Regions from separate parts of the Stenotrophomonas sp. Steno-Z10-BAI genome, predicted to be linked through region 3. Evidence: predicted binding sites of a transcription regulator. Region 3 holds the regulator's gene; each other region holds the start of a gene.
The links. The regulator FliA, encoded in region 3, starts transcription of late flagellar genes. The targets are predictions, from matches to a motif close to TAAAGTTTNNCNNNCNNNGGCCGATAA.
Positions count from the first base shown of each region.

Region 1: AC06E9_RS02010 (HDOD domain-containing protein) is a predicted target of FliA. The motif match lies at 1,943-1,969, and genes of this name have one in related genera.
Region 2: AC06E9_RS05865 (methyl-accepting chemotaxis protein) is a predicted target of FliA. The motif match lies at 3,599-3,625, and genes of this name have one in related genera.

Region 1 covers NZ_JBWJOZ010000001.1:397,133-402,189, reverse strand. The annotation lists gene AC06E9_RS02020 (S8 family serine peptidase) at 1-598, shown strand, start outside; gene AC06E9_RS02015 (Glu/Leu/Phe/Val dehydrogenase dimerization domain-containing protein) at 678-1,775, opposite strand; gene AC06E9_RS02010 (HDOD domain-containing protein) at 2,117-3,178, shown strand; gene AC06E9_RS02005 (phospholipase D family protein) at 3,180-4,757, opposite strand; gene AC06E9_RS02000 (rRNA pseudouridine synthase) at 4,806-5,057, opposite strand, start outside.
Region 2 covers NZ_JBWJOZ010000002.1:213,889-218,945, reverse strand. The annotation lists gene AC06E9_RS05885 (SOS response-associated peptidase family protein) at 1-357, shown strand, start outside; gene AC06E9_RS05880 (response regulator) at 365-745, opposite strand; tRNA gene AC06E9_RS05875 (tRNA-Leu) at 870-956, shown strand; gene AC06E9_RS05870 (DUF4189 domain-containing protein) at 1,028-1,438, opposite strand; gene AC06E9_RS05865 (methyl-accepting chemotaxis protein) at 1,535-3,385, opposite strand; gene AC06E9_RS05860 (PAS domain-containing protein) at 3,666-5,057, opposite strand, start outside.
Region 3 covers NZ_JBWJOZ010000002.1:740,444-745,500, forward strand. The annotation lists gene flhF (flagellar biosynthesis protein FlhF) at 1-747, shown strand, start outside; gene AC06E9_RS08135 (MinD/ParA family ATP-binding protein) at 734-1,621, shown strand; gene AC06E9_RS08140 (RNA polymerase sigma factor FliA) at 1,618-2,364, shown strand; gene cheY (chemotaxis response regulator CheY) at 2,381-2,773, shown strand; gene AC06E9_RS08150 (protein phosphatase CheZ) at 2,773-3,387, shown strand; gene AC06E9_RS08155 (chemotaxis protein CheA) at 3,393-5,057, shown strand, end outside.

The DNA of each region.
Region 1 (5,057 bases), on a different contig from region 3:
GGTGTATGCCGGCTGGGGCACGGGCCGCGCGTATGCGATGGGCCAGATCGGCGCCGGCCAGTTCACCCGTGAGATCGATCGCCAGTTGCTGCTCGGTGCCGGGCAGTACGGCGTCAATGCGCGCTATGGCGGCAGCTTCAGCGCGGCCAGCGTGGAGTCGGGCTACCGTTTCGGCAGTGCCACTGCCTCGATGACGCCTTACTTGGGCGCCGAGTACGCCCGGGTGGACAGCGATGGTTTCAGTGAAACAGGCGGCATGGGCTTCGGGCTGCGCGCGCGCGATGCCGTGAGTACGCGCAGCCAGGCGTTGGCCGGCCTGCGCGCCGAGCGGCGCTGGGGCGGCTGGTCGCTGCGCGGCTATGCCGAATGGCAGCAGCATTTGTCCAGCGACGGCCTTTCGCTGGAGGCCAGCTTCGTCGGCGTCGAGGCCTGGGCGCCGGTAGCAGGGTTGCAGCCGGCCCGCTCGGGCGGGTTGTTCGGGCTCTCGCTGGAGTCGTGGTTGAACCGCAACAGCCGACTGGCGTTCGGGTACGACCAGCGCTTTGGGCCGCGCGGCGATCTGCGTCAGGTGCAGGTGCGCTATTCGGCTGGGTTCTAAACGCGGGCCTGGCCGCGACGCAAAAAAAAAAGAGGGCGCGATCGATGATCGCGCCCTCTTCGTTTGTCAGCGCAACGGCTCAGTTGCCGCGCAGGCTGCCCCGGCGCGGCGTGCTCCGGCCCAGCGGCATCTTCAGCTTGCCGATCGACAGGATGCGCGATTCGGCGATCTGGTCGGCGGCGCGCTGCGGGGCGATGCCCTCGCTCTGCGACAGCGCGAAGATGCGGCCGAGGTTGTGGTAGATGCTGCGGATCAGGCGCATCGCGCGCTCACGGTTGTAGCCGTCGATCTCCAGCGAGACGTTCATGACGCCCCCGGCGTTGACCGCGTAATCCGGTGCGTAGAGGATGCCGCGCGCGTGCAGCTCGTCGCCGACCTCCAGGCTGGAAAGCTGGTTGTTGGCGGTACCACAGACGATCTTGCACTTCAGGCGCGGCAGGGTATCCGGATTGATCGCGCCTTCCAGCGCGCAGGGCGCGAAGATGTCGGCGTTGACGTCGTAGATGTCTTCCGGCTTGACCGCCTCCGCACCGTATTCGGTGACAGCGCGGTCCACGCGCGTGCTGTCCAGGTCGCTGACGTACAGCTTGGCGCCACGATCGCGCAGCAGCTTCACCAGTTCCATGCCGATATGGCCCAGGCCCTGCACCGCGATGCTGGCCTTGCCCACTTCCTCATGGCCCAGCTTGTGCTGCATCGATGCCATCAGCGCCTGCAGCGCGCCGTACGCGGTGAACGGTGCCGGGTCGCCGGAGCCGCCGTGCACCTGGTGTACGCCGGTGACGTACTCGCTCTCCAGGTAAATATTTTCCATGTCGTTGACATCGGTGCCGACGTCCTCGGCGGTGATGTAGCGGCCACCCAGCGAATCGACATAACGGCCAAAAGCGCGGAACAGCACTTCAGTCTTGTCGCGCTTGGGGTCACCGATGATCACCGCTTTGCCACCACCCACGTTGAGGCCGGCCAGGGCGTTCTTGTAGGTCATGGTGCGGCTCAGGCGCAGCGCATCGGCCAAGGCCTCGTCGGTGCTGGCGTAGGGACGCATGCGCACACCGCCCAGGGCCGGGCCGAGGGTGGTGTTGTGGATGGCGATGATCGCCCTCAGACCGGCGTCGCGGCTGTGGCAGAACACCACTTGTTCGTGACCGGTGGTTTCGAGGGTTTCAAATAACATGGTGGCTCCGATGGTGCGAACGGTGGCGAACAGCGGCGAACGCGCCAGCAAAAGGTGGGTTGTAAAACAAAAAAAGCGACGTCGTCGGGTCTCGGACGGGTCGCGCGGCGCCATTCTAGTGCATTCCGACGGACGGTGTTGTCAGGGGTCTTGCGCACCACGGCCATTAAAGTTGCTGAAGCGCAGGCCGATGCCGTGGCAACGGTGTGGATGGCCGGTCATCGCAGGAAGGATCACGTGGGCGCAGTCGCAACAAGGCAAGTGCGGGACCCGGCGCGTCCAGGGCCATGGGCATGAACGGCGCGATGGTTGTCGGCGCCGCTGTGCTGGCGCTGCTTGGCATGGCCGCTGTGCTCGGTCACCGGCGTGCCGTGGTGGCCCGGGCGATGGCGCGTGGCGCCGCCACGCACGGGCGGGCCGCGGCGTTGCCGGTCGCCCCGGTAGCGCCGGGTACCGATCCGGTGGGGGTGCTGCAGGCCGGGCTGCATACGCTGGCACTGGTGCCGCGCAGTGGCGATGCCGCCGACGCGGCGGCCCCGCGCACCGTTGAACTGCGTGATGCCGTCACCGCATCGCTGCTGGCGCGGGACTGGTCGGCCAAACACCTGCCCCGCCGTCCGCAGCTGCTGCCGCAGCTGATCCAGACCGTCAACGACAGCGACGCCTCGGCGCGCGCAATGGCGGGGATCATCAGCCAGGACCCGGTGTTGACCGGCAATCTGCTGCGCATCGCCAACAGCCCGGTCTACCGGGTGCAGGCGCGCCCGGTGGAGACCCTGCAACGCGCGGTCACCCTGGTCGGTACCGATGGCATCCGCCAGATCATCAGCGCGGTGCTGGTGCAGCCGGTGATGCAACTGCAGTGCGATGCCTTTCCGCAGTTCAGCGCGGTGATCTGGGAGCATGCGCTGCTGGCCTCGCGCGCTGCCGCCGACCACGCACGCACCGTGACCCATGAAGATGGCTTCGCGGCGCAGTGGCTGGGCCTGACCCAGGGCCTGGGCGCGGCGCTGGTGATGCGCCATCTGCTCGATGCCTGCACGCAACAGGCGCTCGCCGCCCCGCCGCGTGCGCTGGCGGCCGATCTTCTCGACGGTTGGACCCTGCCGGTGGCCAGCCGCATCGCCGCGGCATGGGAGCTGCCCAAGGCCGTGCACGATGCCTTGATCCGCCAGAGTGGTAGTGGATTGGCGGCCAGCCTGCGCTTTGCGCGTGCGGCGGCGGCGGCCAGCCTGCTGTGCCGCCATGGCCAGATCGGTCAGGTCCAGGCGCTGGCGTTGCTGGAGCAACTGGACGACACGCCGCCGCATGCACTGCAGTGGATCTGGCGGCGCGTGCACGGGCGGGCCGTGGAAACGCTGGAGGGCGAAGAGGCCGAGCTGGACGTGGCCCAGGCCGGCTGAGCTAGAGCTGCGACTCCAGCGGCAGCCAGCTGATCGCGCGTGCGCTGGCCCGCAGCCAGAACCCGGTGTCCGGTTCGGTAGACAGCCAGTGCGGCGGCTGCGCATCCCGCTCCAGCCAACGCACGTCGCCGTCCGGTCCCAGGGCCACCCAGTAGCTCTGGCGTGGGCTGGCCAGGCGCAGGTATTCCCCGCGCAGCTGCGCGGCCAGCACCGGATCGTCGAACAGCACGCCCATCTCGGTGTTCAGATACGCCGAGCGAGGGTCCAGATTGAACGAGCCGACGAAGCCGCGCTGGTCGTCGATCATGAAGGCCTTGGTATGCAGGCTGGCGCCACTGCTGCCGAACAGGCCGCCGCCATCAACGTTGCCGCGCGATTTGAGCTCGTACAGCTGCACGCCACTGCGCAGCAACGGTGCCCGGTAGTGCATGTAACCGCTGTGCACGGCGGCCACGTCATTGGCGGCCAGGGAGTTGGTGATCACCCCGACCTGCGCGCCACGCGCCACCATCGCGCCCAGCCCCTCGGTGCCCTCCTCGCCGGGCACGAAGTAGGGCGAGATCAGCAAGGCTTTGTGCTGCGTGCTCTGCAGCTCCTGCACCAGGCGCGTCACCAGCCAGCCGGCCTGATCGTCGCGGCGGTGCTTCATCGGCGGGTCCGAGGCGATGGCCACGTGGTTTGACCAGTGCAGATCCAGCGCATCGCGGTAATACGATTTCTCCGCCTGCGAACGCGCCACGCGTTCCAGGTAGGGCTTGGCACTGTCCAGGCGCGCTTCGTGCTCGCTTTCGCGGATCAGCAGGCGCAGCTGCGGTTCGGTGTAGAACGCCAGCGCACGGATCGGCACGGCGGTATCGCTGTTCCAGTACTCGTCGAAGATCGTGTTGGCCTGCTGCACCGCTTCGCCGGCCACCAGCAGGTCCAGGTCGCGGAAGTTCACATCCGGGCGTGCGCTGAAATACTCCTCGCCGATGTTGCGGCCACCGACGATCGCCACGCGCCCATCGGCGATCCATGACTTGTTGTGCATCCGGTGGTTGACGCTGAAAACGCGCTGCACCATCTCGACCAGGCGCCAGAGCCCGCTGCGGTTGCGGAACGGGTTGTACAGGCGGATCTCGATGTTGGGGTGCGCATCGAGCGCCATCATCAGCGCGTCCTTGTCCTGCGCGTTCATGTCATCGAGCAGGATGCGTACCCGCACGCCGCGCTCGGCGGCGCGGTACAACTCGTTGGCCATGAGATGGCCGATGAGGTCGTCGTGCCAGATGTAGTACTGCAGGTCCAGGCTGCGCCCGGCGTGCTGGGTGATCACCGCGCGTGCGGCGTATGCGTCCAGCCCGTCGGACAGGAAGGCCACACCGGTCTGGCCGGGGTGCTCGGCCTGCAGGCGGACCAGCTCGCGATCGATCGGGGTCTGGTCGGCCTGCGTGGGCAGCACCGTCGAACGCTCGCCCACGGCCTGCGGGGTGAGGTGATCGGCCAGCAGCAGGCCGCTGAGGACCAGCAGGATCAGCAGGGCGACAACGATCCCCAGCCAGCGCAGCAGCCGGCGCCAGAACGGTTTTTTCTCGGTCATGCCCCGATCGTAAGCGGCCGGGGCGTGCAGGGCGAGTGCTGGCGCGGTTTAGAAACGCTCGTCCGGCGCCAGGTAACGCCACTGGCCCGGGACCAGCTTGCCCATCGCCACGCGGCCGATGCGCAGGCGGCGGATGCTGATGACCTCCAGCCCGACCTGGGCGCACATGTCGCGCAGCTGGCCCGGATGCACCGGCTTGATCGCAAAGCGCAGGCGGGTTTCGTTCTGCCAGCTCACCTTGCACGGTGGCAACGGCCAGCTGCGGAAGCTCAGGCCGTGCGCGAGGCGCTTCATGCCGTA
Region 2 (5,057 bases), 530 kb from region 3:
GTGCAATCGTTCTACGAGCACGTGCCGCGGCATGCACTGGAGCAGCGCCCGCTCTCACCCGGCGAGAAAGCCGAGAACGTGGTGCTGGAATTCAGCCCGCAGCCGCCGCGCGATCTGTTGATCGCCTGCCTGTGGGCGGCGTGGGAAGGACCGGAAGGCCGCCTGCTGTCGTTTGCCGCGATCACCGACGCGCCACCGGCCGATGTGGCACGCACCGGCCACGACCGTTGCATCGTGCCGATCCGGCGCGAACATCTGGATGCCTGGTTGAACCCGGACCCCCGCGACCTCGCTGCGCTGTACCGGATCCTGGACGATCGCGAGCCGGTAACACTGGCGCACGCCGAAGCGGCGTGAGCGCTGCTCAGCCGGCGACCGAATCGCCTATCCGTGCCCGCCCCAGCGCGGCATTCAACTCGGCCGTCAGGTAGGGCTTGGTCAGGATGATGCCTGCCCGGAAGGCCTCGGGCAGATGCTCGGTCGCCATGCCGGTGGCCAGCACGAAGGGAATCTGGCGCGCGGCCAACGCCGCAGCAACCGCTTCACTGGTTTCATTGTTGGCCAGGCGGTAATCCAGCAGCACCACGTGTGGCTGGGTCTCGCCGAGCAGCCGCAGCGCCTCGGATACCGACGCCGCCAGCCCCACCACCACCGCGCCAGACTGCACCAACTGCATCTGCAGCAGGGCGGCACTCATTTCGTCGTTCTCCACCACCAGCACCCGAAGATCCTGCAGCGCGCTCATGACGACTCCCTGTATGGTTCAGCGCGATGAGTATAGCGTCCTGCGTAGGTGAAACCCTGACAGGAACTTAAGCATTCAGGTCTGCACAAATGCCGACATCTTGTATACACTACGCGGCCAGCCAGCCGAAGTGGCGGAATCGGTAGACGCAGCGGACTCAAAATCCGCCGCCCTTAAAAGCGTGTGGGTTCGAGTCCCACCTTCGGCACCATGGAAAACCAGAACGCCCCGGATCGACGGATCCGGGGCGTTTTTTCATTCTGCTCGGCAGCGCCGCGACCGTTACCCGGCCGGCTCGATCGGAGGCAGGGTATGTGGCGGGATCGGGGGAACCGGCGGCACGGACGGGGCCACCGTTTCTTCGCGCCACAGCAGCGCCAGCCGGCAGTCCCCTGCTTTTCGCCGGCACATCGCCTCGGCCTTGCGCTGAGCAGCGGCATCATCCTGTGCGGACAGGGCAACACCCATGGCACCCGTGCCCGTATACAGCGCCGAGTAACCGCCTTCCGACGTGCTGGCCACAGTGCTGCAGTTGGGTGAGCGCTGCGCGCAATACCCCAGCGCCTGTTGCATGGCCGTGCTGACGCTGCGGTTGTTCATCGAATAGCCGTAGGCACCGGTGTCGGCGTCGTAAAACACCGCCGACGCCGCGCCCGCAGTGCAAGGCAGGGCCATCCCCATGACCAGCAGCATGCTCAACCGTGGTGCAATCCGCATTGTGATACTCCGACCTGTCCTTGGAAGATCGAGTATCCCAAAGCCGCGCGCCGTATGCATCCCGCACGGCAGTCAGACCAGACGCAATGCGGGCTGGCCAGTAGTGGGATTGAGGTGCACCGAGCGATGCGTGCCCGCCCCCGCCACCCGGAACGCCGCCACCGTCTGCAGCAACTGGGTGGACTGCTCTTCCATGCTGCGGGCCGCCGCGGAGGCCTCTTCGACCAGCGCGGCATTCTGCTGGGTGCTCTCGTCGATGTGCTCGACCACCTGGTTGATCTGCTCGATGCCCTCGCTCTGCTGCTGGGCCGCCGCGCTGATGTCGGCCATGAGATCGCTCACGCGTTTCACGCTGACCACGATCTCGTCCATGGTGCGGCCCGCGCTTTCGACCTGGCGCGTGCCCGCCCCGACCTTCTCCACCGAGTCGCCGATCAGCTGCTTGATCTCCTTGGCGGCTTCGGCAGAACGCTGCGACAGCGAGCGGATTTCCGAGGCGACCACCGCAAAGCCGCGGCCATGCTCGCCGGCACGGGCCGCTTCCACGGCGGCATTGAGGGCCAGGATATTGGTCTGGAACGCGATACCGTCGATCACGCCGATGATGTCGACGATGCGCCGCGAGGAGTCATTGATCAGCGACATGGTGGAGACCACCTCCTGCACCACGTGGCCACCCTGCGCCGCCACCTCGACCGCGCCACCGGCCAGCTCATTGGCCTGGCGGGCGTTGTCCGCGGTGCGCCGCACGGTTGCGGTCAGCCCCTTCATCGAGACGGCGGTCTCCTCCAGCGAGGCCGCCTGCTGCTCGGTGCGCACGGACAGGTCGCTGTTGCCTTCGGCGATCTCGCTGGCACCCACGGCGATGGTGTCGGCCGCCAGCTTGATCTGGGTGATGATGCCGGCCATCGCTTCGACCAGCGCATTGATGCCCTCGCACAACTCGGCGATCGGGCCGGTCTTGTCCTGGGTGGCGATATGGCCGGTCAGATCGCCACCCTGCGCGGCCGCCACCACTTCACGCGTCTGCGCGACGGCCTGCTGCAGCGCCAGGGAGTCACGCACCTGGGCCGTGATGTCGGTAGCGTACTTGACCACCTTGAACGGCCGTCCGTTCATATCGTAGATCGGGTTGTACGAAGCTTGGATCCAGACCTCGCGCCCGCCCTTTCCCATGCGCTTGTACTGGCCGGCATCGTACTCGCCGCGGCCGAGCTTTGCCCAGAACGCACGGTATTGCGCGCTCTCGCGATACGCCGGTTCGGCAAACATCGCATGGTGCTGCCCGCGCACCTCCTCCAGTGCATAGAGGAAGTTCTCGTTGGCGGCCAGGATGCGGCCCTCGAGGTCGAACTCGATCACGGCCTGCGATGTGTTGATCGCGGCGAGCTGGCCGGCAAAGTCGGCCGCCTGCAATTTCTGCGCGGTGATGTCGGTCGCGAACTTGACCACCTTGTACGGTCGTCCGTTGCTGTCGAACACCGGGTTGTAGGACGCCTGGATCCAGATCTCGCGTCCACCCTTGCCGATCCGCCGGTACTGGCCGGCGTCGAACTCACCGCGGCCCAGGTTGGCCCAGAAGTCCCGGTACTCCCCGCTCTTCGCATACTCGGCATCCACGAACATGGCGTGGTGCCTGCCCTGGATCTCCTCCAGCGTGTAGCCCAGTGTCTGCAGGAAATTGTCGTTGGCATGCACGATGGTGCCATCGAGGTGGAACTCGATGACGGCCTGGACTCTATGCAGCGCCTTGATCTGCTCTTCGAGCTCGGCCTGCCGTTGCAGCGCGGCCGATGCCGCGCTGCCATGGGCCGCGCGACGGGAAACGAACCATGCCGTGAGCGTTCGCCACAACGACCCGGCGTCGGCGTCGGCGTCGCTGGCGCGACCTGGCACATGCGTGTGCAAGCCTGAAGTAATCATCGTTAGACCTCGGTGTCCGGTTAGCGAATAGGTCAGCGCCGGGCGGTGGCCCGGTGGCGGTATTCCGTTGGCTGGGACTCACGAAGATCGTCAGTGGGGATGACGCAACTTCGATGGGCTTCAAACACCGGGCGGGCCGGCGAACATGAACCATTTAAAAAAGGTGTACGGCCAGATATCCACGTGAGCAGACGGGCAGCAACTGCGAGTCATATAACGGCGGAGATTCTGAAACCTTTAGGGCGACCATCGGGCCGGCGCCGCGCAGGGCCGGCCGTGCTCATTCGCCACTTTCGCTCGCATCCAGGGCGTCGAGGGGATCCACGGCCCCGAGCGCGTCGGCCTCCACCTGGACGTTGTCGCGTCCCATCGCTTTGGCCCGGTAGCACTGTGCATCGGCCGCGGCGACCGCGTCATCCACGCTCATACCCCCGAACAATGGCGCGATGCCGATGCTGGCGCCCACACTCAACCGCCGCTGGTCCCAGGGGATCGACAACCCCCGCATCGCCTCGAGCAGATCGCTGGCGATGCGGCGGGCACGCTTGAGCGAACAGCCGGCCAGGATCACCGCGAACTCGTCGCCCCCCAAGCGCGCCACGATGTCCGAATCGCGCACGCCGTGCCGCAGCACGCTGGCCACCGCCCACAGCACGGCATCGCCGGCCAGATGGCCATGGGTATCGTTGACCGGCTTGAAGTGGTCCAGGTCGATATACATCAACGAGGCCGACTGCCCGGTCCGCGCGACCCGGGTGATGGCCTGCTGCAGGTGCGCTTCGAAGCCGCGCCGGTTGCTCAGCTCGGTCAGCGGATCGATTTCGGCCAGATGCCGGGCTTCACGCTGGCGCGCACGCTGCTGGGTGACGTCACGGATCACCCAGACCGCGCCGGTGGACTGGCCGTTTTCATCGCGCAGCCAGGCGCGGGTCAGGTCGACCGGCAGCAGATGCGCCCCCACTGACAGCAGCAGGTCCGAATGCAGGTCGACCGCATTGCTGTCCGGGTCGAGCAGCACGGCCACATCCAGCGGGGAGCGCGGCGCGTATTCGGTCGTGAGCTCCATCACCTCCTGCAGCTGGCTGCCCGCCAAGGCCCCGGCGCCCTCCCCGGCCAGCGCGCGGGTGGCCGCGGCGTTGGCGTACTGGATGCCGCCGTGCAGGTCCAGGGTCAGCACCATGTCGGCCACCGCATCCAACGTGACGCGGGTGCGCTGCTCGGATTCGCGAAGTTGCTGGCCGCTGAGCCGCTGGGCGGTCACGTCCTGGATCTGCGAAACGAAATGCAGCGGCTCGCCATTTTCCGTGCGCACCAGCGACACCGACAGCCGCCCCCAGACCAGGTTGCCGGCCTTGCCCAGGTAACGCTTCTCCATGTGGTAATGCTCGCGGCGCCCGGCCAGCAGGTCGCCGAGCAGGGCCAGATCGGTATGCAGATCGTCCGGATGCGTCAGCGTCTGGAAATCGATCTGCAGCAGTTCGGCACGGGTGTAGCCGAGGATGCCGCACAGCGAATCGTTGACGTCCAGCCAGCGCCCTTCCAGCGATACCAGGGCCATGCCCAGCGCCGCCGAAGAGAACGCGCCGGCGAACTTCTCCGCCGCGACGAAGGCCTGCTCACGCACCTGCAGCAGGGGCGTAAGGTCAACCGCCATGCCGACGTAGCCGATCCG
Region 3 (5,057 bases):
CGCGACGTGGCCATGCAGATTCCGCTGGATACCGAGGCCCACCGTGGCCGCGGCCTGATGCTCGGCCTGCTCTCCAAGAAGCTGCCGATCGCCCCGGTCGATCCGCTGGAAGCCGGCGGCGTGATCGCCCTGGTCGGCCCCACCGGCGCCGGCAAGACCACCACCATCGCCAAGCTGGCCTCGCGTTTCGCCGAGGCGCATGCCGCCCGCGATGTCGCCCTGGTCACCACCGATACCGGCCGCATCGGCGCCCGCGAGCAGCTGTACGGCTTCGGCCGCCAGCTCGGCATCGCCGTCCACGAGGCCAGCAGCGGCAGCGATCTGAACCAGCTGCTGGAACGCCTGAAGGACTACAAGCTGGTCCTGATCGACACCGCCGGCCTGGGCCCGCGCGACCGCGCCCTGGCGGCCCAGCTGCAGTGGCTGCGTGCCGCCGAGCAGATCCGCACCCTGCTGGTGCTGCCGGCCAACACCAGCTTCGGCGACATGGACGAGGTGGTCCGCCGCTTCAGCGCCGCCAACCCGCAGGGCGTGGTGCTGAGCAAGCTGGACGAAACCGGCCGCTTCGGTACCGCCCTGTCGGTGGCCGTGGATCACCGCCTGCCGATCACCTGGGTCACCGATGGCCAGGACGTTCCTGAAGACCTGCACCGTGCCAGTGCGGCCAATCTTGTACTTCGCCTTGAAGATTTGCGCCGCGCGGCCGATATGCCCTGCAACCCGGAGTTGAACCATGCCGTCGCGTGAGTACGCCAAGCTGACCAAGACCTTCCCGTTGTCGGCTACCCGAAGCCAGCCGCTGGGCCCGGTCCGCACCATCGCCGTCACCGGCGGCAAGGGCGGCGTGGGCAAAACGAACGTTTCGGCCAATCTGGCCGTGGCGCTGGCGGACATGGGCAAGCGCACGCTGCTGCTGGATGCCGACCTCGGCCTGGCCAACATCGACGTGATCCTCGGCCTGCAGCCGAAGGTGACCCTGGCCGACCTCGTCGCCGGGCGCTGCACGCTGGAAGAAGTGATCATGGAAGGCCCTGGCGGCGTGCTGGTGGTCCCGGCCGCCTCCGGCCGCCGCCACATGGCCGAGCTGCAGCCGGCCGAGCACGTCGGCCTGGTCAACGTGTTCTCCGAGCTCGAGCGCGAGCTGGACATCATGATCGTGGATACCGCCGCCGGCATCAACGATGGCGTGCTGACCTTCTGCCAGGCCGCACAGGACACCGTGGTGGTGGTCTGCGATGAGCCGGCCTCGATCACCGACGCCTACGCGCTGATCAAGGTCCTCTCGCGCGAGCGCGGCGTGGACCGGATCCAGGTGGTGGCCAACATGGTGCGCGACCCGAACGAAGGCCGCGTGCTGTACGAAAAGCTGAGCCGCGTCTGCGAGAAGTTCCTCGCCGATGTCTCGCTGAACTACCTGGGCTGCGTGCCGCAGGATGACTGGCTGCGCCTGTCGGTGCAGCGCCAGCAGCCGGTGGTGAAGGCCTACCCGTCCAGCCCGGCCGCCCTGGCGCTGACCGAGATCGCGCGCCGCACCGCCCGCTGGCAGGCCCCGACCGAGCCGCGTGGCGGGGTCGAATTCTTCCTGGAACGCATCCTCAAGCAACGCGGGGTGACGGTATGAAGGGCGCAGCACAATACAAAGAGGTCCAGCGGACCGCGGCCAACGAGTGCATTGCCCAGCACTCGGATCTTGTCCGCCGCATCGCCCACCATCTGGCGGCACGTTTGCCAGCCAGCGTGGAGGTCGACGACCTGATCCAGGCCGGCATGATGGGCCTGATCGAGGCCTCGCGCAGCTACGACGCCGACCAGGGCGCCTCGTTCGAAACCTACGCCTCGATCCGCATCCGCGGTTCGATGATCGATGAAATCCGCCGTGGCGACTGGGTGCCGCGCTCGGTGCACCGCCGCGCCCGCGATGCCGCCGCGACCATCCGTCGCCTGGAGCAGAGCACCGGCCGTGCCGCCAGCGCCACGGAAGTGGCCGCCGCGATGGACATGCCGCTGCCGGATTACCTGCGCCTGATGGAAGACGCCTCGCGGGGCCAGGTGCTGAGCCTGGAATCGCGGATCGAGGACCAGGGCGAACTGGACACCGTCGCCCAGGGCGGCCCGACCCCGCAGCAGGTGCTGGAGCGCGGCGAGTTCGGGCGTGAGCTGGGCAACGCGATCGGCCTGCTGCCCGAGCGCGAACAGCTGGTGCTGTCGCTGTACTACGAGCAGGAACTGAACCTGAAAGAGATCGGCGCCGTGTTGGGTGTCAGCGAATCGCGCGTGTGCCAGATCCATGGCCAGGCCGTGCTGCGCCTGCGGGGCCGGCTGAAGATCTTCGAGGCGGCAGACGCCGGCCTCGAGAACCATTGAAATCGAGGAAAGTGCTTTGAACAAGAACATGCGTATCCTGATCGTCGACGACTTCTCGACCATGCGTCGTATCGTCAAGAACCTGCTGGGCGATCTGGGCTTCACCAATACGGCCGAAGCCGAGGACGGGCATGCCGCGCTGGCGTTGTTGCAGAGCCAGCCGTTCGATTTCGTGGTCACCGACTGGAACATGCCGGTCATGACCGGCATCGACCTGCTCAAGGCCGTGCGTGCCGACGCCAAGCTCAAGACGCTGCCGGTGCTGATGGTGACCGCGGAAGCCAAGCGCGAGCAGATCATTGAAGCGGCGCAGGCCGGCGTGAACGGGTACATCATCAAGCCGTTCACCGCCCAGACCCTGGAAGAAAAGCTCGGCAAGATCTTCGAACGCCTGGCGGCGAGCGCCTGATGGAAACCCTGAGCGACAAATCCGCGCTGGTGCAGCGCCTGCAGGATGCCCTGGCCGCGCTGGAAAGCGGTGACGAAGCCGGTTGGCGCCGGGAAATCGACGCCCTCGCCGCGCTGCGCACGCAGCCGATGATGGCCGGCCTGAACCGCCTGGCCCGCGAGCTCGGCCAGGCCTTGGGCGAGCTGCCCAGCCTGCCCAGCGAAGCCGGCGAGCTGGATGACGCCTGCGCGCGCCTGGACCACGTGGTGGCGATGACCGAACAGGCCACCCACCGCACGCTGGACCTGGCCGAAGAATGTCGCTCGCTCACCGAACAGCTGCGCGCCAACGGGTTGACGCCCGACCAGGGCCAGCAACTGGACCGGATCCGCCACAACCTCACCGAAATCGCGCTGACCCAGAGCTACCAGGACCTGACCGGGCAGATCATCCGCCGCGTGGTCGGGATCGTGCGTCGCGTGCATGAGGGCTTCGGTGCGCTCGGCCTGCCCCCGCAGGAAGACGAGAACAAGCGCGACAACAACGGCCTGGCCGGCCCGGCCCTGAAGGGCCTGGATCGCCATGCGGTGTCACAGAACGACGCCGACGACCTGCTCTCGGACCTGGGACTGTAACGATCATGAGTGCTGTGCCAGACGATATCGCTGCCGACTTCATCCTCGAGGCCCAGGAAATCCTGGATCGCCTCGGCGAACAGCTGGTGTCGCTGGAGCAGGCGCCCCAGGATGCCGACCAGCTCAACGCCGTGTTCCGTGGCTTCCACACGCTCAAGGGCGGTGCCGGCTTCCTCGGCATCCAGGCGATGGTCGAGCTGTGCCACGCCGCCGAGGAAACCCTCGGCATGGCCCGCTCCGGCCAGGCCACGCTGCAGGCCCACCACTTCGATGCGGCCCAGCAATCGCTGGATTACCTGCAGTCGATGCTGGATTCGGTCTCGGCCGGGACCGAGCCGGGCTACGCCCCGCCGGAGCTGATCGCCCAGTTCGACGTCAGCGGGCCGGCCACGCCGGCGCCGGCGGCCGCCACCACGGCCAGCGGCGGCGAGATGATCACCGATGATGAGTTCGAGGCGCTGCTCGACCAGTTGCATGGCGGTGCCGCACCGACCGCCATCGCGGCCCCGAAGAAAGATGACGGCCTGATCGGCGAGGACGAGTTCGAAGCCCTGCTGGACCAGCTGCACGGTGGCGCTGTTCCCGGCGCCAAGGCCGGTGCCGCCGCGCCGGTGGCTGCACCGCGGGCCGTGGCTGCGCCGGCCGCACCGGGCGCCAAGCCGGCCCCGGCCAAACCGGTCGCCGAAGCCGAACACACCGTGCGCGTGGACACCAAGCGCCTGGATGCGATCGTCAACCTGATCGGCGAGCTGGTGCTCTCACGCAACCGGCTCAAGACCCTGCGTGCGCGCCTGCACGATGAAGAGCTTGACCGTGCGGTCTCCACGTTGGACATCGCCACCGCCCGCCTGCAGTCGGCGGTCATGCGCACCCGCATGCAGCCGGTCGGCAAGGTGTTCTCGCGCTTCCCCAAGGTGGCGCGCGATGTCGCGCGCTCGCTGAAGAAGGAGGTCGAACTTGAGCTGATCGGTGCGGAAACCGAGCTGGACCGCAACCTGGTCGAAGCGCTGGCCGATCCTCTGGTCCATCTGGTCCGCAACGCGATCGACCACGGCGTGGAAATGCCGGACCTGCGCGAGGCCCAGGGCAAGCCGCGCAGTGGCCACGTGCGCCTGTCCGCGCAGCAGGAAGGCGACTACGTCAGCATCGAAGTGCAGGACGACGGCGCGGGTATCGACCCCGAACGCCTGCGCCAGAAGGCACGCGAGAAGGGCTTGATCGATCCGGAAGCCGCTGCCCGCCTGAGCAGCGAGGAGTGCCTGCACCTGGTGTTCCTGCCCGGTTTCTCGACCAAGCAACAGGTCACCGACATCTCCGGCCGCGGCGTGGGCATGGACGTGGTCCAGTCCCGCATCCGCGAGCTCAGCGGCCAGATCCAGATCCAATCCGAGCTGGGCCGCGGCAGCCGCTTCATGATCCGCGTGCCGCTGACCCTGGCGATCCTGCCGACCCTGCTGGTGCAGGCCGGCGAAGACGTCTACGCCCTGCCCCTGGCCCGCGTGATGGAGGTGCTGCATGCCCCCAACACCTCCCTGGGCTGGTTCGACGGCCGCGCCGTGCTGGACCGCAAATCGCACACGCTGGCGCTGGTCGATCTGCGCCACTGGCTCGATGTCGAGCCGATGCCGTCCTCGCTGCTGACCATCGTCGTACTGCAGGCCGGTGAAGCC